DNA from 3 places in the Thermoanaerobacterium aotearoense genome. Region 2 is predicted to be linked to each of the others. Evidence: riboswitches for the same ligand, from Rfam matches in the RefSeq annotation. Region 2 holds a riboswitch; each other region holds the start of a gene.

Region 1 (8,278 bases), 330 kb from region 2:
ACCGCGCCAGAGTATTTAGAAGCTTTTTATAAAACGTTTGATGATGTAAAATACGAAAAATTTGATGGCCTCATAATAACCGGAGCACCTGTAGAAACTTTAGACTTTTCAGATGTAGATTATTGGCATGAGCTTAAAGAAATAATGGAATGGAGCAAACACAATGTATTTTCAACATTCCACATTTGCTGGGGTGCTCAAGCTGGTCTTTATTATCACTACGGCGTACCAAAATACCCGCTGAAAGAGAAGATGTTTGGCGTGTTTTTGCATAAGGTTTCCAAGAAAAATGTCGATTTATTAAGAGGTTTTGACGATGAATTTTATGCGCCCCATTCAAGGTACACAGAAGTCAGAAAAGAAGATATAGAGCTTGTAGATGACCTTGAAATACTTTCTGAATCTGACGAAGCAGGCGTATACATAGTATCATCAAAATCTGGAAGACAGATATTTGTGACAGGCCACTCTGAATACGACCCTTTGACGTTAAAATCAGAATACGAAAGGGATTTAAAAAAAGGCATACCCATAAAAATACCAAAACATTATTTCCCGGGAGATGACCCCAATAATGAGCCAATTGTGAAATGGAGAAGCCATGCAAATCTATTATTTTCTAATTGGTTAAACTACTATGTATATCAAAAAACTCCATACGATGTAAATTCAATTGAATAAGCGCAATTTAAGCAGGTATAAAGCTAAATTTTATATCCTGCATTTTTTATATCATTTTTGCAAAATTATTCATTGACTTTTTCACTTTCCTGTGCTAATTTAATTATGCTATTTCAAAAATTTATAGAAAGGAATTGTACTATATGGACAAAACACAAAAGCTTAAAAAAGACATTGGCCTATTTATCGCTACAGCGCTTGTGACAGGCAACATGATGGGTTCCGGCATATTCATGCTTCCTGCTACACTTGCATCTAAATCAGGCCCAGGCGCAACAATACTGGCATGGCTTGTTACAGGCATTGGATCAATATTGTTGGCATTGTCATTTGCAAATTTAGGTTCAAGGATTCCAAAAGCTGGTGGCCCGTACGAATACTCAAAATTAGCTTTTGGAGACTTTATAGGTTTTATCAATGCGTGGCTATACTGGAATGGTTCTTGGATCGGAAACGCTGCCGTTGTCATTGCAGTTGCCAGTTATTCAAGCGCTTTATTCCCGATTTTATCGCAAAATCATTTAGCTGCTTTTCTGTACACCAGTGGAATCTTATGGATTTTATAATAGGTGTAAAAAAGGCTGGATCAACTCAAACAACAATAACTGTTTTTGAAGTATGTCTTTTTTTGTTCTTCATAATCGTATCAGCAGTGCATTTCAAGTCAAGCAATGTAATGCCATTATTCCCTGCAGGAAAAGGCATGAATACTTTATCTGCAGCAGCCACTTCAACGCTGTGGGCATTTGTAGGACTTGAAACTGCGTCAATAACTGCTGAAGAAATCAAAAACCCTGAAAGAAACGTAAAATTAAGCACAATATTGGGGATATTAATAGCAGTAGTAATGTACCTTGCCATAAACCTCTCGGCAATGGGTGCAATGCCGCAAAGCCAGCTTGCAAAAAGTGCTTCTCCTATAGCTGACATCCTTAAACAGTTTTTAGGAAAAAACATTGCAAATGTCATAATAGTAGGCTCTGTAGTAAGTGTGCTCGGCACAACTGTCGGATGGCTTTTATCTACAGCTCGTGTGGCTTATGCGGCAGGTAAAGACGGCCTATTTCCAGAAATCTTTTCAAAAGTACATCCTAAATACAAGACTCCTCACGTGTCATTGATTATAGGATCGGTACTTGTAAATTTGCTATTGCTGATGAACTATACAAAATCTCTTGTTTCTGCGTTTAATTTCATAATATTGCTGGCAACTCTATCTTTCCTGCCCGTATACGCTTTTACAGCCGCATCTGAAATGATGCTTCTTATAAAAAGAGACAAAAATGTCAGCGTATTAGGCTTTATAAAAAATTCCATTGTTCCGCTTTTAGGATTTGCATACGCTATGTGGACAATATACGGATCTGGAGCCGAGACTGTCATGTACGGATTCATAATGCTTATGTGCGGCATACCATTCTATATATACATGAAGTACAAAAATAGCACAAAACTAAGCGAGATTCGAAAAGTCTTAGAATAATTATAAAATATAGGCTGCAAAATGCAGCCTTTTTTACATAGCTTTAATTTTCTTCTTTTACTGCGTTTGCTATAAGTGAAGCAAAATACTTAGCACCACTGGGCTCTAAGTGAACCGCATCGGGTGAAAAGAATGAATCGTGTCCATAACTGGCTTTATACCAGTCGACTAAAGTAGTATGTGGATATTCTGAAGACACTTTTGACAATGTCTCATTTACGATGCTTTCCCAGGGCCGTGGGACGCGAACATTTACCAATATTACGTGTTTTACGGGCTCTGCACTCTTTAAAAGCGACAAAAGCTGGTCTTCAGTGAAAGGCCCATTTGTTCCCAACTCAACTATCAAAGTATCTATTTTTCCCTTTGCTTTAAGGCTTTTCACGACATCTTTTGCCTGATACATTTGCCTGCCTACTTTGCCATCGATGGTGATTCCCGGCAGCATCTCCTCCAAATAAGGCTTCGTATCTATCAATATTGAGTCACCTATTATGGTTATGCCCTTTCCATCCTGTACAGGGCTGATTGTGGAATTACCGCTACTTGAGGCCGCTGAGCTGGGATTCCCTCCTTTATACGGATAGTATTTAATATCCCTTCTATTATCTGGCAGATTATCATTGTATCCCTGTAAATCACTGCTATTACTATTACCGCTTTCTACATAAGATGGTGAATCTGAAGCAGCATTTGCCGCACCTGAATTTAATGAAACTGATGCGCTGGCAGGTATGATTCCACTCATGCCCGCAATAAAAATACCCATTAAGCATACGGATAATGAAACTAAAGCAGATGTTTTAAGTGTAGGTAGTATTTTACCTTTTTCAAATCTCAATGATTTTAAGTCGTTTATGATTTTTTTAAGTGCCCCGTGCCTTATTGGATCCTCCACGTATTTCCATGACAAGGCAGAAATAACGATGATCATAAATACCTGCAATAGCGCCCGAATAGGGTCTAAGCCTTTCGTATCTACAGTTGGCGTCGTCAAAATAAGCACTGGAAAGTACCAAAGGTACACTCCATACGACCTTGCCCCCAACCATCTTAATGGACCGCATCCTAATATTTTTCCTAACAAGCTTTTAGGATGTGCTGACACAGCCACCACTACAGCAGTTATTATAGATAGCAAGTACATGCCGCCTTTATATACAAAAGAATCGTATTGATTGACGTACATAAGCATAGCAAAAACCGAAGCTATTGCCAAAAAGCCAATCGCATCATAAATCAATACTTTTCTTTTAGCCTCAGTGTGAGAAAATTTGTTGCTGGGCAGAATCAGTGCTAAAGCTGAACCTAAAAGAAGCCCAAAAGCGCGAGTATCGGTGCCATAATACACACGGCTGGGATCCATTCCTGGAATGTACATCATACCCATTGCTAAGGCAGAAAGCGCAGAAAGCAGCAAAGTGATAATAAAAATGTGCTTTTTCTTCTTTATATACTTAAATGCCGCAATCAAAGCTAATGGCCAAATAAGGTAAAACTGTCCTTCAACAGCCAGTGACCATAGATTGCCAAACGTTGATTGTGGCCCAAATTTAGCAAAGTAAGATACCTTGTGGAATATAAGCCACCAATTGTTGACATAAAGCAAACTTGTTATAGCATCACCTTTAATAGATGAAAGCCTTGAAGCGTCGAAAAGCGTAACATAAGAGACGACTACAATTATCATGATAAAGAGGGCTGGAAACAGCCTCAACATCCTGCGCTTCCAAAAATTTTTTAAATCAACTTTATTGTTTTTCTCCCATTCTGATGCAATTATATTTGTTATCAAGTATCCTGACAACACAAAAAATATGCTGACGCCAAAAAAACCACCTTGCAAAAAAGTCAGATTAAGATGATACCCAATGACAGCAAGTACAGCTAAAGCCCGTAGCCCGTCAAGTCCTGCCATGTATCTTGCGTTTTCGTTTAAAGGCTTTGGCACTGAAATCCCCTCCTAAGATCCCTCACAATAAAAAGCAATTTGCAACAAAATTCTTCATCATTCATCTAAAACAGCCATTTTTCTATGAATCCATTATATATTATCAATATTACAACAGCATTACAACTGATAAACAAAATATAAATATCTTATAAATATTTATTAATAAAAAGAGCCCTTTATACGTTAAAGAGCTCTTTAAAACTTTTTATTTTATTCTTCCAGCAGTTCTTTGACTATATTTATGCCATTAAGCTTCATGTGGTATAGAAACATAGTATGTGTTAAGTCGCCATCGTGTGGAACTATTTTCAGCCTTTCCGCCGTCTTCACACTTATATCATAAGTCTCAACACAATTTTCAGGCACAATCACATTGGCACTTAAATTATTGGCATTTGCAATCATCTTTATAGAAATCGCCGTCTGATATACACACAAATCAGTGCAATTACCTACGATGATAAATGTAGATTTGCCTCCTTTTATCATATCAAATATCTTTCTCAAAAACTCATTCCCATCGCCATCTTCTCCGCCGAAAAAAACATTTAGCGAATTTTTCTCGTACACATTCGGCTTGTCCTTGACTACTTCTAAAAGCTCCTCTACAATACGGCTTTCATCAGTTCCTTTGACACAATGTTCTGGATAATTCGCAAATTCTGCAGCGCCTTTGACATGTGCATCATTTACAAACATCACATTCTTTATGCCCATTCTGTATGAAGCTTTAATGAGGCTCTTTATATGTTCTATAATCCCTCCTATTCGAGGACTTGACAAAGCTCCATTTTTGCAAAAACCATTTATCATGTCAACGACTATAATCGACACATTGTCAGCACTTCCGGCATCTTTTATGACGGTGCTTAACTTCATGTCATCTAAGTTGCTATAAAAATCAAACAAATAATTCAAAAAAGGTCTTGTATTGTACAAAAAGCTATCAAAATTCATTTTCATGGCCTCCTTTCATCTTATATTTATTGTATACCATTTAATCTATGCAGTAAAATGTCTCACGGGAAGACCCCACAAGTTTGCCATCTTGATTGTATGCATCACATACTGCAACAGCAGTCGTCTTGCCCATGTGGATGATCTTCCCTATTGCCTTGATCCTGTCTTTGTCTTTTAATGGCTTTATATAGTTTATGTTCATCTCGAGAGTCACCATGTTTTTCCCCATCGTCTTTGCAGCAATTCCCATAGCTGTATCCATGAGAGAAAAAAGTACACCGCCGTGAGCAATCCCAAAGATATTTAGATGTTTCTCGGAAATCGTCATTTCCATCGTCACTTTACCACTGCCAAGCTCAGCAATCTCCATGCCGATTAGATTGTGAAACTGAGCTTTTTGGTTCAACTCGATTATTTCTTTGAATAATTCTTCATTTATACCGAGATTTTTAGCTTCCAAGTATACATCATCCTTTCAAGCCGTTTTACATAATTATATCATTTTTTATCAAAAATCTTAATCTATCTAAAGCCCTGTCTTTAAGTTTAACAACACTTTGGTAACCTACTCCTAATTCTTTCGATATTTCAACAAGCGTTTTTCTCTCGAAAAAGTAAAGCATTATTATGTTTTTCTGCTTTGCAGTAAGTCTATTCAAGGCTTATTTTAAATCCTTTTTCATGATATCATCAAAAAATTTTTCTTCCGGCGTAAGTCCATCGCTTTCAATCAAATCGATGATCTCATCTTCATCATCATCTGCCTTTGCATTCAAAGAAAGAAATGGCTTTTTCTTTCTATAGACATTTAAAAAGTAAAATTTAAGCTGCATACTGCCATATGCTATAAATTCTTTGCCTTTTTTCTCATCAAACTGATGAATAGCAGTAATGAGCACTTCTCTTCCATCCTGAATCATATCATCAAAACTGTCGTATGGAAACTTCTTTGCTAATTTTATCAAAAGAGGATTGAATTTTTTTAAAATCTCATAGACAGAATCTTTATCACCACTTTTAGCCTTAAAGCACAGTTCATTATAGCTTATCATCTACTACACACCCCACATAAAGTGAGGACCGGTCCCTTTCAGTGCAGCACTGTGCTTTAATTATATTAAACGAACAAATGTTTTTGTAATTGCGAGTTATAAAAAGTCAATGGAGAAAATTTATAATAATCAGTTATTTATGGCATTACTTACTGGCAAAACAAAGATTTCCCTTTAGGACTTTATGGAATTTCCAAAAATAAAAGAGACACATATGTTAAATCAAAAAACACATGCGCCTCTATGTAGATCTTCTCTTTTAAATTTTAATAATATCTTCTTGCACCAATATAGTACGTCCTAAACCAACCGCTGAAATCTGCGATAGCAGCCTTACCAAGTGAATCGCTCATGTGTATCAAGCGATTACCTCCTATGTATATGCCTTCATGTGTAGGACCACCGCCTGATGTAGAGAAAAACAATATATCGCCTGGTTGAAGATCAGATAAGCTTATAGCCCTTCCACCTGCATATTGGTCATACGTAGTTCTACCGATGCTTTTTCCAGCTTGCCTAAACACATATTGAACAAATCCAGAACAATCAAAACCTGCAGGTGTAGTACCACCGAAAACATACGGTACTCCAAGATATCTTTCTGCAATGTTTACTATATCAAAATTTGATGGGCGATCATAACCACCCCTTGATGAAACGCCAGTTACAGTCGTCCTATTTAGTACAGCCTCTGTAGCTGGTCCTACAATCCCATCTGGAGATAAGCCATACCTTTTTTGCAATGCGATCACTGCACTTTTTGTCTTGCTGCCAAATATTCCGTCAATACCACCTGTGCTATAGCCAAGCCTGTTTAACGTTTGCTGCAGGCTAACCACTGCTTGTCCTTTCGAGCCGTATTTTAAAAGTTCCATTGCAAATGCACTTGGCGCTTGCATAAGCGTTATTGACACAACCGCTGTTGCCACTATTTTTTTGTAATTCAATTCATTCATCCTCTCTTTATGCCTACGAGGTTAGTTGACGGGTTCGGTAAAGAGAAACCCTACCGCATACGCGGATTCACCCCAAAGATATCCCCCGCTCTTTCGATTAGGCATATTTTTTAAATAAATTTAATAAAAAATTTATATTTTTAATAATTAATTAATATTATAAAGGTAAATTGTATCGAAGTCAACCACATTCCATAAATTACCTGAAGATTGTGAGTTTTTCATGGTTATACTAATTAATAAATATCGAAAGAAGGTGAAAAAATGCGTTCAATGTGGAAAGGAGCCATTAGTTTCGGCCTTGTCAGCATCCCCATAAAACTCTATGCAGCCACAGAAGACAACTCTATCCATTTTAGACAGCTTCACAAGGACTGCAAATCACCCATAAAATACGAGAAGATTTGTCCTGTGTGCAATAAAGAAGTTTCTGATGAAGAAATCGTAAGAGGCTATGAATATGAGCCAGGAAAATTTGTCATCATAGATGAAGAAGACTTAGAGAGAATTCCAAAGTCAACAGTTAAAACGATAGACATTATCGATTTTACAGATTTAAGACAAATAGACCCTATATATTTCGATAGGACATACTACATCGCACCAGATGAAATAGGTGCAAAACCATACGTACTTTTAAGAGATTCTATGAAGAAATTAAACCGTGTTGCAGTTGCAAGAGTCGTCATACGCTCAAGGCAAGATTTAGCCTGCATAAGAGTTTTCAATGACAACTACATGGTAATGGAAACAATGCACTTCCCTGATGAAATAAGAAGTACAAACGAGCTTCCGCCTATCCGCAATGTAGATCTTCATGAAAATGAGGTGAAAATGGCTATAAAGCTTGTGGATACTCTGACATCTGATTTTTCTCCAGAAAAATACGATGACAATTACAGAAAAGCTCTAATTGAAATAATCGAGTCGAAAATTCAAGATAGAAAAATCGAAATACCCGAATCGCCAAAGGAAGAAAATGTCCTGGATCTTGTAAGTGCATTAAAAGCCAGCATCGAGTCAGTAAAAGAAGAAAACATGGCAAAAAAAACAAAAAAGAAAAAAGGTGCATAAAGATTGTCCATGATGGATGAAAAAATTCCTCCTATGCTGGCTATATCGGGAAATGTATTTGACGATCCGAATTGGGTATATGAAATCAAATGGGATGGTTCAAGGACAATAGCATTTC
Region 2 (8,278 bases):
ATAAATTCTTCAAAAGCTTTGATGCAAATTTCATCTTTTGTCAAATATCCATTAACAAAATCTTCTATCGTATCAAATTTTCCATTCGACATATTCTTTAATGTGGAGACAAGACCTAAAAGCGATGCTTTGCTTTCAAAGTACCCGTAATCTTCATAGAAATACTTTTTGCCTAAAGCATCTCTGCCTATAGCCATGTAGCCAACTTCCCCTGCTGAATATTTGTGTCCCCTTACTAATTTGCCGTTAATGTATATTCCAGAACCAATGCCATTTCCTATCGTCACGAGCACAAAATTGTTGACATCTTTGCATGAACCAATCCATCTTTCACCCAATGCTGCGTAATTAACGCTGTTGTCTATAAATATGTCATAGTCAAACGTTTCTTTCAACTTAGAAAGAAGGTTAAAGTCAACCCATGAAAGTCCTGGTGCGTACACTGTTCCTTTTTCTATATTTGTTATACCAGGAGCTCCAACTCCTATTCCTGCAATATCATCTCGATGTTCTAATAATTCCTTAATGATTTTGACTGTGTTTAGGAAAGCTTTTTCTTTTATTCCTGTAGGTCTTTTTATCTTTTTTATTATTTTTCCTTCCAAATTTGTAAGCACTCCAATTGTATTCGTCGATTCTATATCGATGCCTATTGAAAATTTCGCATTCGGGTTAAATGTAAGCTCAATAGGTTTTCTGCCTGCAGACGCGGTATTTCCAAATCCCTCCTCACTTACAAGTCCTTCCTTTATCAATTCATCTACTATTCCAGATACAGTAGATTTGCTCATATTAAGGATTTTTGAGATTTTCACGCGAGAGATTGGCTGCATTTTTTTAATGACATCCAAAACATTTGCCGTGTTTATATTTTTGATAAGATAATTGGTGCCCTTTCGATACTGCGTCAATCTATCACCTCCCAAATTAGTTCTTAGTCCGAACTAAATATCTTTAAAAAATTAGTTCGAGCTTCGAACTTTTATCTAATATTATTATACCATCAATAATGTGCTTTTGTAAATAATTTTTACATACGATTTAGGAGGAATTTCTAAATTTTTGTAGAATATATGTTTTATAATTATGCAAGCTAAAAGACAAAAGATGTAAATATGACTATGGATAAAAAATGAATTTTATAATAAAAACCCTATTAATAGCAATATTAATATTTGCTTTGACTTTTACAGCAGGTTGTTCAAAAAATAGCTCAAATGATCATGAAGAAAAAAGCTGGGCATTTTCTAAAATTATCATTTTAAATGGCGAGACTTATGTTGGTACATCTGATGATGTCACTTCTATTGACAAGAAAATTGGTACTATTAAATACTTTTCAACTGGCGAGACAAATATAAATGATACATTTTTTTTAATTATTATAAAGTTGGCACTAATTTATACTCTATTCCAAATGTTAGCACAAAAGATGCAATTGCAGTAGAAATATCAAAAATCAATATATTAAAGCAATTAACAAGCGTTTAATCCATTAAAAATTTGAAAGGAGATTGAAAAAATTGCATGTTCGTAAGCTATATATCGTTATTAGTGTATTTATAATGTTATGTATTTTAATTTTTTTAGTAATATCTGACGTGACTTCTGAAACAAATATGGTCATATCAAAAGTAAAATCTGGACTTAATGCTGGATTGAATGACTTTTTGCTTAATGCACCTCGTACCAAGGTAAATGCTAATGGAAGTTATGGTAATGATTATATACAAAATGAAAATAACCAATCGTTTTATTATGTGCCAAATGGAAATAACCAATCACTATGGATAATAGTATATAAAGATCTTTTGATAAACTTAAATCAAGATGAAAGTTTTCCTTTATGCAAGGTTACCAGTGTAGTTTTAGATTCAGATTTAGATACTGTTTTAGATGCTACAGCAACTATTAATTTTCAAATTCTATTGGGATTTTCTAAAACTATTTATGTTCATCAAGAAATCAGACCTCTACCTCATTTTAAGCATATGACTGGTATGGATAAATATTAAAATAATTTTAGACTAAATGGTCTGGAAAGGAGTATTTATGACAATCAAATATAAAAATTTATGGATTTTTATATTTATTGGCTTGATTGCATTATTGCTGGTTTCGTCTATCTCTAATCTTCTATTATATTTAAAATCGGTAAATATAAACAATTACCTTTCAAGGAGAGTTTTTGAAGATACCTCTGGTTTCGCATCATCAGTCTTAAAAACTGATCAAATATTAAATGATTCTTTGCATAGTAAACAAATTACAGTCGGTAATGCTAACATTCTGGGAAATGAATTTTTAAATCAGAGCAATGATATTTTTGATTTGGTAGATATATATGTACATAATGCAATGGAAGAAATACCTATGGGTAACATTATATCTTACATTCCAGAGGAATTTTCATTGTACATAAGCCGAATATTGAATAGACCTCCTCAATCATTTGACATTTATGCATACAACAAAGACGAAATTATTAAATTAAATAAAGAACAATTGGCTAAGTTTACTAAGATGAAAGACATAAATGATAAATTAGTGGAAATTGTAAAAAAAGATGTGAAGGGACTAAAAACATATGGGATAGAAAACAATGCTGATTTTACTCCTTCGAATGCTATTAAAAATCCGTTGTGGAAAAGACTAATTAACGATATAGTAGACTGCAAGAATAAAATCCATTGGTCTCCCGGCTTCATATTGAATTAATAATTTAAAGTTGTATAATAATTCTAAAGTTAGAATGTTTCAATGAGGTGTTATTTATGAAAGACAATGAGCCGAATAAAAAAAATGAATTTGAGAAGGAATTAGATGACCTAAAAGAATGGGAGGAAAATCAGTACAACCCTGGCTATTATATTGGAACAGGAAAGATTCCTGAACCAATAAAAGGAGTTGGCAAATATCCTTTTATACAAATAATTATTGGTTTTATAATACTGATTCCCATGATAATCGCCATAATCGATGAGACAGATGTGCTAAATATAATAGCATTTATAATACCAGCTATAATTGGTATTTCCCTCATTTACGGAGGCATAATAAAATTAATAAACATGAAAAAAATTAGAAAAGGAAACAAATTGCATTGACATAATTTTTTGACTTATTATATAATGGAGTAGATGTCTTCTAAAAATATTATATAATCTATCTATGTAAGGGGGAGTAGTTCACATATATAAATATGTGGCAAAGTCAACATGCTGGTTTTAACCTGGCTTTGCCTTAAAGAATGAGACCTTTACGTAATATGTTCACATATTATGTAATAGGTTTTATTTTTTTGGCATACTAATTACAAGGAGGCAGATTTGATGAATGCTTTAATATCGTCTTTTATTCTCGTTTTTGCATCTGAAATGGGCGACAAGTCACAGTTTATGGCTATGGCATTTGCCACATTTATAAAAGCCAGAACTGTTTTAATAAGCATATTAGTGGCTGCCCTTTTAAATATGGGTATTGCGGTTTTGTTCGGCTCATTTATCACAGAGTACATACCGATAAAATACGTGAAGCTGTTGGCTGCCATATCTTTTTTAATTTTTGGGTTGATAACATTAAAAAATGGCCATGAAGGGCATGAAAAAATCAGAAAATCCAAATACGGTCCAGTTTTCACCATAATAAGTACATATTTTATTTCAGAATTTGGAGATAAGACGCAGCTTTCGACATTAGCACTTACTGCCACATACAAAAATCCTGTATTTGTTTTATTAGGCGCTACTGCGGGAATTTTCATAGCCGATGTCATTGGAATCGTATTGGGAGTTTATTTAGGCAAGAAATTGCCAACAAAGCTTTTGCACTACATATCAGCGTTCATTTTTATAATATTTGGTTTTATCACTTTGTACGAAGCAAAAACTCTATAGAAAGCAAAATGGATACCTTTCGGTATCCATTTTGCTCCTCTTAGCCTCTCATTAACGATCATTTTTATCTTGCATAAGAAAATACCATATTGCCTACTTTTAATGCAACCGGCAATGACCAAAGCCACTGATTGGTATTGCTGTTGTCAAAGTAATAAAGTGCGCCGTTTGTAGGATCTACACCATTTAAGGCATCTCTCGCAGCACTTATTGAGTCTGGCGTGGCAGGTACATTTATCCAGCCGTTTTCAACAGGCGTAAATTGATAGTAACCATTGCTATCGACTTGATATATTACGCCTTGTATTGTGTTAGGAAATATACCGCTTTTTACCCTATTTACTATCACGGCACCGACAGCAACTTTAGCCTGATATGGTTCACCACCAGCTTCCGCATTTATAAGCCTTGATAGAAGATCCAAATCGGCATTTGTGTATGAAATAACACCTCTTTGGACTGAACCTCTGTTTGCAGTTACATCGCTTCTTATACTTGAAGAAGTTGATGGTGTACCAGACGTAGACGTTGGTATGACAAAAACTTGCCCCGGATAAATCATATCACCTGTTAAACCATTTACATTTTTTAAAGCATCTACAGTAATACCATATTTTGTGGCAATTAAGTATAAACTATCGCCTTTTTGGACTGTATATGTGTTGTCACTGCCAGGTACAACTAATACCTGTCCGGGATATATTACTGTATCACTGAGATTGTTAAGCTTCATTATTTGATTGTATGTTGTACCATAATTTAAGCCTATCTTGTATAGGCTATCACCAGGTTTTACAGTATACGTTGCCGCAAATGCCGTCTGAGAAAATAAAAGAGCCGCTGCTAATGAAGCAATGAGAGGCTTTACCTTAATACATTTTTTTAACATAAAAATCCCCCTTTTGCCTCCGAGGTTAGTTGACGGGTTCGGGCAAAGGGCCGCCCTACCACCTAAGTGGATTCACCCCAAAGAAAAATCCCCCGTACCCCTTTTCGGGGATTCGGCATATTTTACTTTAATTATAAGGGGAATGCTTGTATATGTCCATATTAAACTGATGGGAATATAGGTAATTAGTGGCATTCACTGTAACCGCAAAATGGGCAGTAAATACATCCGCTTTCAGGAACTAACTGTGCACCACAATCAGGGCATGTATATTCTTTAGAAGAACTTTTTACCTCCATCTGCTGATTTTTCGTCGCTTCTTTTTGTAACATTTTATACCCTCCAATATATAGTGATTTTATAAATATATTATACCATATATTGTGGAGTATGTCACTAAAAATAAAATAACAATCCCATCCGTCAAACTTTTGGGATCGTTATTTTAAATTCAGATCCTTCATTTAATTTGCTTCTTACTTCAATACTTCCACCATGCAGCTCAACAATAAGCTTTGCAATAGACAGTCCTAAACCCATTCCACCAGTTTCTTTGCTCCTTGCTTTGTCAACCCTATAAAATCTATCAAATATATAAGGAATCTCTTCTTCAGGTATTCCGATTCCGTCGTCTTTAATTATTACGGCTACATTTTTATCTACTTCTTCTGCAAAAATTTTTATATTGCCGTCAATATCTGTGTATTTTAATGCATTATCAAGAATTATTCTTAGAAGCTCCTTTATAAGGTTTCTATCTGCATTCACTTCCAAAGTTTTATCGCAAAAAATCTCAATGTTCTTTTCATTAAAAATCACTTTAGCATCCCTGACTATTTCCGCAATCAATTCATAAACGTTAAATAATTTCTTGTTTACATTAAGCGTCTTGTTATCTCCTCTTGCCAGCATTAAAAGCCTTTCAATCAATATCTCCATTTCTTGCTCTTCTTTTTTTAAAGCACCTATAGACTCTTCCAGTACATCTTTGTTATCCTTCCCCCACCTGTCTATAAGCTCTATATATCCTTTCAAGACAGATAAAGGTGTCCTAAGCTCATGAGACACATTTGATATAAATGCATTCTGCCTTTTAAAATAGTCTTCCAGCCTGTCCAGCATGTCATTAAATGTAGCAGCAAGCTTAGACAGTTCATCATTATTTCCATTAACGCTCAATCTTTTATTTAATTTTTTCTCGTCGATTGCATGAACTTCTCTAACCATATAATCAACAGGTCTTAATGCTCTACCTGTTATAAAATACCCTGCAAAAAAAGACACCAATACTCCAATGACATCAGAAACAGCCATCATCACAAACAAAAGCTTTAAAAAGAAATACTGATTTTTTAAATCCTCATAAACCTGAATGTAAAAGCCCTTATTCCCATAAATGTACTCTCTGTTTATGTATGCTATATGCGTCTCATCTTTTTCTATTTTTGTAGGTGTATTTATATTTTTATCGTAGGATATATCAATCAAATGCGGTGAAGACACGTACACAATTTTCCCCTGCAAATCCACAATCTTTAAATACATATTTTCACCTATCAACGATCCGAAAAGCAAATCTTTGTCTACACTTGTAATTATTCCATCAACCTCTTTCAGCTTTTCGACTATGACATCTGATTGATTTTGTATATCGTCAAACGCTTGGTATACAAGGTAATATTTGAGGCCGTACAACACAGACGCATTAAGCACTATTAAAATAAATGAAAATATGATAGCATAAAGCAATGCAATTCTCAACTTTATTGATAATTTAAAGCCTTTAATCTTCATCTTTTTCTTTCCTTAAAGAGTATCCTACACCTCTTACCGTCTGTATCAACTTATTATTAAACGGTTCATCAATTTTACTCCTCAAATATCTTATGTACACATCAACTATGTTTGTCTCACCAATATAATTGTAGCCCCATACATTCTCCAATATATTTTCTCTTGTAAGCACTATTTCAGAGTTTATAATCAAATATTTCAAAAGCTCAAACTCTTTTTTCGTCAACTCTACCTTTATTCCATCTCTTTTTACTTCGTATGTAGACAGGTCCATTGTTATGCCATCATATGCCAATTTATTAGCATTTGACTTTGCATTTTTTCTAAGGGCATTTCTTATTCTCGCCATAAGCTCTTCAATCGAAAACGGCTTCGTAAGATAATCATCAGCGCCTATATCAAGCCCTAATACCTTGTCTTTTACCTCATCTTTTGCGCTTAAAATTATTACAGGTGTTGATGATTTTTTTCTCAGTTCTCTCAAGACTGAAAAACCATCCAAACCTGGAAGCATCAAATCTAAGATTATCAAATCGTAATCTCCATCTAAAGCCTTTCTTAAACCACTATTGCCGCTATATTCTAATGTCACACTATAACCTTCATGTTCAAGCTCTATCTGTAAAAATCTCGCAATTCTTTTCTCATCTTCAATTATGAGTATGCTTTCTTCCATTAAAATCACCAATTTTTATTATAGCACATTAAGTACGCTATAAAAATCAGGAAATGAAATATTCACACATTCAGCATTTTTTATCTTTGTACTTCCATCAGCTTTTAGGGCAGCTATGCTTAATGACATTGCAACTCTATGATCGTTGTAGCTGTCAACCGTAGCACCAAACAGCTTTTCTTTCCCACCAATTACCATACCATCGCTTGTAGCTTCTATGTCAGCACCCATTTTTCTCAATTGGCTTACCATGGTGTCTATGCGATTGCTTTCTTTTACTTTTAGTTCTTCAGCATCTTTTATAACTGTAGTACCATCAGCGTAAGCTGCCGCTACCGCAATAACCGGTATCTCATCGATCAACCTCGGTATAATCTCACCACCAATCTCAACTCCCTTTAGATGTGAAGATTTTACTACTATGTCCGCTACAGGCTCATTGTTTACGACTTTCGCATCTATTATTTCAATATTGCCACCCATTTTATTCAACACATCTATTATTCCTGTTCGCGTGTTGTTTATATTTACATTTTTTATCAACACTTCTGAATTAGGTAATATGCTGGCTGCTACCATAAAATAAGCAGCAGAAGATATGTCACCAGGAACCAAGATTTCGCACCCATGCAGTTTTTCCACAGGACGGCATATCACCTTATTGTCATAAGATTCAAAATTTCCGCCAAAGTAATTAAGCATAAGCTCGCTGTGGTTTCTGGACAAATACGGTTCCTCGATTATCGTAACGTCCTGTGCATACAAACTTGCCAGCATTATGCAAGATTTTACTTGAGCACTGGCAACTTCTGTTTTGTAGCTAATTCCATTAAGTGTACTACCTTTTATGGTAAGAGGAGCATAGTTGTCATAAGCCGCTGTTATTTCCGCCCCCATCATTGATAATGGCTTTATTATCCGCTTCATAGGCCTTTTTCTTAAAGACTCATCACCAGTTATAGTAGATGTAAATTTCTGACCGGCTAAAATGCCTGATAAAAGGCGCATCGTTGTACCAGAATT
Region 3 (8,278 bases), 480 kb from region 2:
ATATAGATGAGGCTTCAAAAAAATACGGCGTCAGCAAGGATTTGATAAATGCTGTCATAAAAGCCGAATCAGACTACAATCCTTATGCTGTATCAAGCGCAGGCGCAATGGGCCTAATGCAGTTAATGCCGTCAACAGCTCAGTATTTAGGTGTAACAAATCCATTCGATCCAGAAGAAAATATTGATGGTGGTACAAAACTACTAAGCCAATTGCTTAATAAATACAGCAATACTGCATTAGCTTTAGCAGCTTACAACGCGGGAGAAGAATCCGTAAATAAGTACAGTGGCATACCGCCTTATGAAGAAACCATAAACTACATAAGCAAAATACTCAACGACACATCTGATGGTTCAAAATAAAAAAAGGGGTCATACCCCCTTTTATTGTTTATATTTAGCATTTTTATACCTTTGTTGTGCGCTCAATATCTTCTTTCTAAGCCTTATACTTTTAGGCGTAACTTCCACAAGTTCATCGTTAGCGATAAATTCCAAAGCTTCTTCAAGAGACATTTCTCTAACAGGCGAAAGCCTTAATGCCTCATCTGCAGTGGCAGAACGCAAATTAGTAACATGCTTTTTCTTGCAAACATTGACATCTATATCTTCACTTCTGGAATTTTCACCAACTATCATGCCTTCGTACACTTCAACACCTGGGCCAACAAAAAGAGTTCCTCTTTCTTGTGCATTGTAAAGCCCATAAGTCGTTGTGGTACCTGCCTCAAATGCAACTAAAGATCCTCTTGACCTTGTTGGTATATCACCTTTGTACGGTTCATAGTCATAGATTATAGACGTCATTATCCCATTTCCCTTGGTATCCGTAAGAAATTCAGAGCGATAACCAATTAATCCTCTTGTCGGTATCTTAAATTTCAACCTTAATGTACCGGGCTTCAAAGTGTGCATATCCATAAGCTCCCCTTTTCTTGAGCCCATCTTTTCCATCACTACGCCCATGTAATCTTCTGGTATGTCAATAGTAACAAGCTCAATAGGCTCATGCTTGACACCGTTTATCTCCTTTATAATCACAGATGGCTTAGAAACCTGAAGCTCATATCCTTCTCGCCTCATAGTCTCTATTAAAATGGACAAATGCAGCTCGCCACGTCCAGATACTTTAAATGCTTCTGTCGTCTCTGTCTCTTCCACTCTTAATGCAACATTCGTTTCAAGCTCTTTAAAAAGCCTTTCTCTTATATGTCTCGATGTCACGTACTTGCCTTCCCTACCTGCAAATGGACTCGTATTTACGCCGAATGTCATCGAAATGGTTGGCTCTTCTATTTCAACAAAGTCTACAGCCTCTGGCTTTTCTGGATCGGCTATCGTCTCTCCAATCTCAATATCGCTTATGCCTGATACAGCTACTATATCACCCAACTTAGCATCATCAACCTGTACTCTTTTCAAACCTTCATACTGATACAAATTGCTTAATTTTACATTTTGCACAGCCCCATCTCTTTTACATATTGCTACACTCTCTCCCGACACAATCTTACCTCTAACCACTTTTCCAATAGCGATTCTTCCAATGTAATCATCGTAATCAAGGGTCGTAACAATAAGCTGCAGTGGATCATCTATATTACCTTCCGGCGCCGGAATCTCTTTTAAGATAGTGTCAAAAAGAGGACGCAGATCTACCGATTCATCCTTTAAACTTAACTTAGCAATGCCCTCTCTGGCAGAAGCATATACTACAGGGAAATCTATCTGATCGTCATCGGCACCCAGCTCAATGAAAAGATCAAGGACTTCATCGATGACTTCTTCCGGCCTTGCATCAGGTCTATCGATTTTATTCACAACTACTATAGGTTTTAAATTAAGCTCTAAAGCCTTGCTTAATACAAATCTGGTCTGAGGCATCGGTCCTTCAAAGGCATCTACAAGCAGCAGTACACCGTCAACCATTTTAAGTACCCGTTCTACCTCACCGCCAAAATCAGCATGTCCAGGTGTATCAACTATGTTTATCTTTACACCATTGTACCTTATGGCAGTGTTCTTCGAAAGAATTGTTATCCCTCTCTCCCTCTCTAATTCATTTGAGTCCATTACCCTCTCTTCTACTTTTTCATTCTGTCTAAAAATGCCACTTTGTTTAAGCATTCCATCTACTAAAGTTGTTTTCCCATGATCAACATGCGCTATTATAGCTACATTCCTTATATCGTCCCTTACAAACCCCATTTAGGTTAACTCCTTCCACACAAATGCAAATTTTATACAATATATAATGATATATTAATATGCCTAAATAGTCAACAAACTATAAAATACCGTCTAAAAATGCATCAAAAAAAGACACATAAAGTGCCTTTTTGTCGTTATATTTAGTTACTGTATAACCCTTCTGGCTGTAGCATAATGAGTGCTGTAGTAGTCTTCATACAAAGAGCTTATCATGACTTTTCCTGCGCCAGATGAAGCGTGCATAAACTGGCCATTTCCTATGTATATTCCAGCATGGTTTATTATGCTGCTACCCAATGTCTTAAAAAACACTAAATCACCAGGCTGCAAATCTGCTCTATCGACGTACGTCCCTACCGTAGCTTGCTCATCAGCTACCCTCGGCAAACTAATGCCAACGCTTTTAAAGACGTATTGAGTAAAACCTGAACAATCAAAGCCTGATGGAGATTCACCACCGTAAACATACCTTGTTCCTAAAAACTCTTTTCCAAAGTCAATCAGCCTTGAGGCAATGCTTCTGTCAACATCACCTCTTGACACCGTACTTGAAGATCTTAATGAAAGGTACTTGCTGTATATCCAGCCTACAGTCCCATCTGAAAGCTTTATGTTGTACCAGCCATTATCCTGTCCAATCACTGTAACCACATCGTTATAGTTTAACTGTGTGATAACCTTTGACGACAAGCTTCCGCCATTTCTAACATTTACACCGTTTCCAACGACAATGCCGCTTCCAAGATCTGCTGCATAAATGTGAGTAAGCATCGAGGAACCTACCATCGTCATGCCGAAAACGGATACACCAAAAATAAATTTGCCTAATTTGCTATTCATAGCTAATCTCCTTCCTTTTGCCTCCGGAGTTAGTTGACGGGTGCGGAATAGAAGGTATCCCTACTGCCTCTGGCAGATTAACCCCAAACATGAAAAATCCTCCGTACCTAAATAGGATTCGGCAAGATTGCTAATATGTACAAGTTTCTTTTATTTTATCAAAAATAATTAATAAAGTCAATGTTTTCATAATAATTTTTTAAGATTTTTTTAATAATCTCTTAATATATTTTATAAAAAATTTATAAATTTGTTACAATCTCTATAAATAAGCGATCTATTGTAGTATAATTTTATTTGATATACGAAAAGGAGGATACGGATGAGCCAAATAGTCATACTTCAAAAAGTCGCAATAAGCATCATCATAATATTTTTCGGTTACGCGGTAAAAAAAATGAAATTTCTGCCTGCAGAAACAGGAAAGGTGCTAAATAGTTTTATTATCTACATAACGTTGCCTGCCAGCATCGCAAAAGTTTTCTTGACGACAAAAGTAAACACGAATTTATTCGTTTTGACGTTATCAGGCTTTGCTTTTGGCTTCATCACTTTTATTATAGGCTTTTTGGCCTTTAGAAACGCAAATTTAAAAAGAGAGACAAAAGGCACCTTGATTATATCTCTCTGCGGATACAACATAGGTCTTTTCGCTTTCCCGTTTGTCCAACAAATTTACGGCAACAATGGTCTTTTGCACATTGCCATGTTTGACATGGGAAATTCATTTAACGTCTTTGGAGTCGCATATATTGCTGCATACGCATTTTCTCAAAGCGATAAATTAGATCTAAAAAAAGTATTCAAAAAGATCTTGTGCTTTGTACCTTTTGACACTTATGAATATTTTCGGCAACTTCTGTTGCCTGATATATCTGAATTTCAGGAGACATCTTTTAAATTTATCCCCCAAAATTTCATTCTGAAATCCTTTTTCGATTTCCAATTCATTTACATCTTTATTTACATTGTAAGATTTTTTCTTTATATTTCCCTTTATTTAACATATATGGTTGCATTCTATCTTGACTTTTTTAAATCGCCCCAATAATCGAAATGGATGGTGTTTTTACCATACTACTTGTTATTGAGGTGATTTTATGTTGGGCGCATGGCGTTCGCATTCTGATTATCAGTCTTTCCTTGTCGAAAATATTCAACCCATTTATGCTTCAGATAAAAATCGTGTCCTTCAATTTTCTGAAGCTTTATCTAAACTCTATAATTTAGATCTTGATGTTCTTAAACCTGTACTGGAACCTTATTACTCTAATACTGGTTCTCCAGCCAAAAATCAGCCTGAAGTTTTTCGGTCTTTTGTACTTATGTCTCTTCTTAAATGTCACAGTATTACTAAATGGGTTTACACGCTTCATCATGATAATCTTTTGTGTTGCATGATTGGCGTGTCTCCTGATAATATTCCTGGTGTTGGTACTCATTATGACTTGATTAACAGGTTATGGCTTGAGGATCCTGATATTGAAAAAGACCGACAGGATTCTCTCCATCCTTTTAAACGCAAACCACGTAAAAAACTTGCTAAAAATCAGAAGCTCCCACCACGCCACCCTGGTATTATACAGAAATTTGTTGATTTGGCTTTACAGGGTAAAATTTTTGAGTCAAGACCTGAGAAGCTTCTTCAACAAATTTTTGCCGATGTTGCTGTTAGGCCTTCCGCCAATGATGGCATCCTCGGTGATATTGAAAAACTTACTATCTCCGGTGACGGTACTTGTATTAAAACCGGCGGAAGTCCTTTCGGTATTAGAACTTGTGATTGTGCTAATAAGGGTATATTTAATTGTGACTGCCATCGCAAGTTCTCTGACCCCGATGCTCGCTATGGTTGGGATAGTTATCATGAGACATGGTTTTATGGTTATTCTGGTTATTTTTTAGTGACATACAACGAAGAGCTTAAATCTGATATTCCGATTTATCTTCGCTTGGTTGAGGCTCCTCGTTATGATGGTGTTACTGCTATTATTGCTTTGTCTGAAGCAAGGGCTTTGTATCCTGATTTCGTTTTTGATAAATTTATTGGTGATTGTGCTCATGATAATTACCCTACTTATCATCTTCTTAATAAGTGGAATATTAAACCTGTAATTCCGCTTAATAAGAAGAATAAAAACAACAGCAAGTACCAAGGTACTATTAAAATCAATGAAAATGGTATTCCTGTCTGTATGGCAGGATTATCTATGGTTTACAATGGTTTTATGAAAGACCGTAACAGAATTAAATGGCGCTGTCCTTTTGCGACTGGTAAAGTTGATTCATGTAATTGTAAAGATAAGTGCTCCTCTTCTGATTATGGTAGAACCGTTTATACGAAGCCTTCATCTGATCCTCGCTTGTTTACCGTCATTCCACGTGGTTCTGATGAATGGAAATGCGAGATGAAAAAGCGAACTTCTTCTGAGCGTGTTAACAAAAGGCTTCTTAATGACTATGAGTTGGAGCTATCTAAAACCAGAGGCAAAAAGCGTTGGTCTTTCTGGATTATGATACATTCTATTAATATCCATCTTGATGCTAGATTGAAAAAATCTAAGTTTGATTTTATTTCTATGCTTGATGGATTATTAGGTAGAGCAGCATAAATATTGAGATTCCATATACTGTTAATTTTTAAACCTATTTTATTAGGCTTTATTTCTTATACTCTTTTTTTAAATTGATTTTCATTATTTTACATTTTCTTTCCTCTTTTCAGTATTTTATCGCAAAGGCTTTGTTATTTTCTGTATCTAATTTCTAATTTATGCCATAGTATGACGCTGGAAATTAGTTTCCGAAATCACTCACTTATATAATCGCCTTCATTTTGAATGTCATAGGCATTAAATTTCCAAGCCTAATTGTAAACCTTGCAGAACAAATTTCGATGCCAAATACAACATTGGCTTTGTTTGTAATAGGGTACTTTCTTGATTTTAATTTAGAAAAGGATGAAATTTTGTCACTACTTAAAGGTCTTGCCATTAAATATACTCCAGGCATAGCACTGTTTTTTGTCTTGCCTCTATTTTTCAATACCGCGTCGATGACAATTAAAGCTATAATGTTAGGGACGATAATGCCAACAGCACTTGTAGCAGTCATATACTCCAACGAGAAAGATCTAAACACCAAGCTTGCATCTATTTTTATAACGGCAACGACTATTGTTGCGATTGTATTCATGTCACTTATAATGATTAAATGGCATTAAAATAAGCCTTTCAAAAGGCTTATTTTTTATGTAAAATATTCTGCTTTCATTTTGGTGCGGAGGGCGGGACTTGAACCCGCACGGAAAACTCCATACGCCCCTCAAACGTACGCGTCTGCCTATTCCGCCACCCCCGCGTCACAACATCGTCAGCACATTAGTCATTATATAATGTTTTTTTATTTGTGTCAATACCTTTTTGTATAAATTGCGATTCATTCGGTATAGTATAGACAAGCATGGATTCATGCCTGTCTATTATATTATTCTTTTTAGTTTTGCATTCTCTATCCTTCCCGGAATTCGACCTCTCTTTGCAATAGGCTCTCCTTCTACTTCTTTAATGTCCATCGTCATATCTATAGGAGATGCATCTGATATATAACTGCCAACTCCAAATGCGTCTGCACCACTTAATGCAAGCTCTTTTATTCTTTCAGGTGTAAGCCCACCAGACACAATGATCTTGACATTATTAAACCCTTTCTGGTTGAGCCTCTGCCTAAGTTCATACACAAGGCTTGCCGTTACGCCTCCTCTCTCCGATGGCGTATCCAATCTTATGCCGTACAACCTATCTCCTAAGAATTCAGCAACTCTCAATGATTCTTCAATTTCATCTTTAAATGTATCTACTAAAATAGTTATCTTTTCATCTTTAGGCGTTATTTCACTGTAAGCCTTTGCTATAGTGAGAGTGTCACCAGCTATCAGAAAAGCCGCATGTGGAACTGTGCCCTTTGGCTCGCGTCCTAAAAGCTTAGCGCCTAATATGCAACTGGCATCATCGGCACCACCTATAAGGGCTGCCCTTTCCATGACAGGAGCCACTGCAGGATGCACATGTCTTGCGCCAAAACAAAGTAAAGGCTTATCTGGAATAACTTCTTTAAGCTCCCTTGCGGCAGTGGCCCATCCACATGAGCTGGCCAACATGCCTAATATCACAGTTTCATACGTACCAAACTCGTTGTAAGGCCCAATGATTCTCATAACAGTCTCCTTTGGTTCAAATGTCTCACCTTCATCTATAGACCATACTTCAATGTTTTTATCTTTCAAAACATTTTTTACTTCAGGCAGTCCTGCAAAAACACCACTTCTTCTTGCAAATATCTCCGCTGTTACAATTTTCCCATCAATCCCCAAATGCTTTAAAATATCTTGTGTCCTTAAAAAATAAACATCAGTAGTCGCACCATTTTTTATCTCATCATGTGTAGCAGAAAAAAACTCTCTATCATTGCTTACCTTAACTTCCCTTAAGTCTTCAAGATGTTTGATGATTTTCATATGTATTCTTCTCCCTCTCTATAATCTAAATATCCTAAGTAAGATTGTCGTAATGCCAAGGGCTATCATCGGACCCACTGGTGCTCCTTTAAAGAAGCTTACACCAATCACAGTACCCAGCAAAACACCTACGACACCATTTGCATCCACCTTCATGGTATTGAGGCCAATAGATGCTAATACAGCTACAATTATCCCCGCAATAATTGTAATAACTCCTTCCATGCTTTTTGCAGCATTTAAAAAGTCGCCAATTGATACTTTGTTCATTGCAAGAGGAGATAAGGCTCCCATAGTCAATACTATTATACCAAGATTCATGCCATTTTTCGATACAAATTGATTAATTATTTCCAAGTTCATAAGCTTCGTCAAAAGAAGTATTAGAATAGCAGCCGCAACATTGTCATTTTTTCCTATAATGCTGAAAAACAACATGATGGATAGAATCAAAACCCCAAAATCCATTTAAGATCCCTCACATCATAGTGTTGTGCAATGCTTCAAATCATTTGTATAAATTTGTGTAAATCTTATAATACTTCAACACCTTTTTGATGTACTTATCCGTCTCTGAAAAAGGCACTTTTTTAAGATTGCTGCCATTTTCCGAGTACCTCTTGTCCTTTAACCAATTTGAAACATTGCCACTTCCTCCATTATATGCGGCTACTGCCAAAGTGACATCATTATTAAATTGCTTTAAAAG

The links. Region 2 has a riboswitch for cyclic di-AMP ahead of GSH73_RS08185 (cell wall hydrolase). Riboswitches for the same ligand answer to the same signal wherever they lie in the genome.
Region 1: it holds a riboswitch for cyclic di-AMP, as region 2 does, so the genes downstream of both, GSH73_RS09775 (C40 family peptidase) here and GSH73_RS08185 (cell wall hydrolase) in region 2, are expected to answer to the same signal.
Region 3: it holds a riboswitch for cyclic di-AMP, as region 2 does, so the genes downstream of both, GSH73_RS05590 (C40 family peptidase) here and GSH73_RS08185 (cell wall hydrolase) in region 2, are expected to answer to the same signal.

The regions. Positions count from the first base shown of each region.
Region 1 covers NZ_CP047602.1:1,942,722-1,950,999, forward strand. The annotation lists gene metA (homoserine O-acetyltransferase MetA) at 1-681, shown strand, start outside; gene GSH73_RS13865 (amino acid permease) at 825-1,247, shown strand; gene GSH73_RS09750 (APC family permease) at 1,235-2,164, shown strand; gene GSH73_RS09755 (acyltransferase family protein) at 2,208-4,115, opposite strand; gene GSH73_RS09760 (cysteine hydrolase family protein) at 4,329-5,075, opposite strand; gene GSH73_RS09765 (PaaI family thioesterase) at 5,116-5,538, opposite strand; gene GSH73_RS13590 (sigma factor-like helix-turn-helix DNA-binding protein) at 5,564-5,737, opposite strand; gene GSH73_RS09770 (helix-turn-helix domain-containing protein) at 5,741-6,130, opposite strand; gene GSH73_RS09775 (C40 family peptidase) at 6,397-7,077, opposite strand; cyclic di-AMP (ydaO/yuaA leader) riboswitch at 7,083-7,200, opposite strand; gene ku (non-homologous end joining protein Ku) at 7,351-8,160, shown strand; gene GSH73_RS09785 (ATP-dependent DNA ligase) at 8,164-8,278, shown strand, end outside.
Region 2 covers NZ_CP047602.1:1,611,302-1,619,579, forward strand. The annotation lists gene GSH73_RS08155 (ROK family transcriptional regulator) at 1-911, opposite strand, end outside; gene GSH73_RS08160 (hypothetical protein) at 1,133-1,447, shown strand; gene GSH73_RS08165 (hypothetical protein) at 1,515-2,015, shown strand; gene GSH73_RS08170 (hypothetical protein) at 2,053-2,718, shown strand; gene GSH73_RS08175 (hypothetical protein) at 2,775-3,107, shown strand; gene GSH73_RS08180 (TMEM165/GDT1 family protein) at 3,333-3,896, shown strand; gene GSH73_RS08185 (cell wall hydrolase) at 3,961-4,785, opposite strand; cyclic di-AMP (ydaO/yuaA leader) riboswitch at 4,785-4,913, opposite strand; gene GSH73_RS13460 (hypothetical protein) at 4,971-5,117, opposite strand; gene GSH73_RS08190 (sensor histidine kinase) at 5,209-6,579, opposite strand; gene GSH73_RS08195 (response regulator transcription factor) at 6,569-7,255, opposite strand; gene aroA (3-phosphoshikimate 1-carboxyvinyltransferase) at 7,274-8,278, opposite strand, start outside.
Region 3 covers NZ_CP047602.1:1,132,083-1,140,360, reverse strand. The annotation lists gene GSH73_RS05600 (lytic transglycosylase domain-containing protein) at 1-365, shown strand, start outside; gene typA (translational GTPase TypA) at 387-2,210, opposite strand; gene GSH73_RS05590 (C40 family peptidase) at 2,358-3,053, opposite strand; cyclic di-AMP (ydaO/yuaA leader) riboswitch at 3,057-3,187, opposite strand; gene GSH73_RS05585 (AEC family transporter) at 3,376-4,104, shown strand; gene GSH73_RS05580 (hypothetical protein) at 4,154-5,665, shown strand; gene GSH73_RS05575 (AEC family transporter) at 5,890-6,276, shown strand; tRNA gene GSH73_RS05570 (tRNA-Leu) at 6,329-6,413, opposite strand; gene GSH73_RS05565 (nicotinate phosphoribosyltransferase) at 6,535-7,569, opposite strand; gene GSH73_RS05560 (DUF441 domain-containing protein) at 7,588-8,037, opposite strand; gene GSH73_RS05555 (lytic transglycosylase domain-containing protein) at 8,078-8,278, opposite strand, start outside.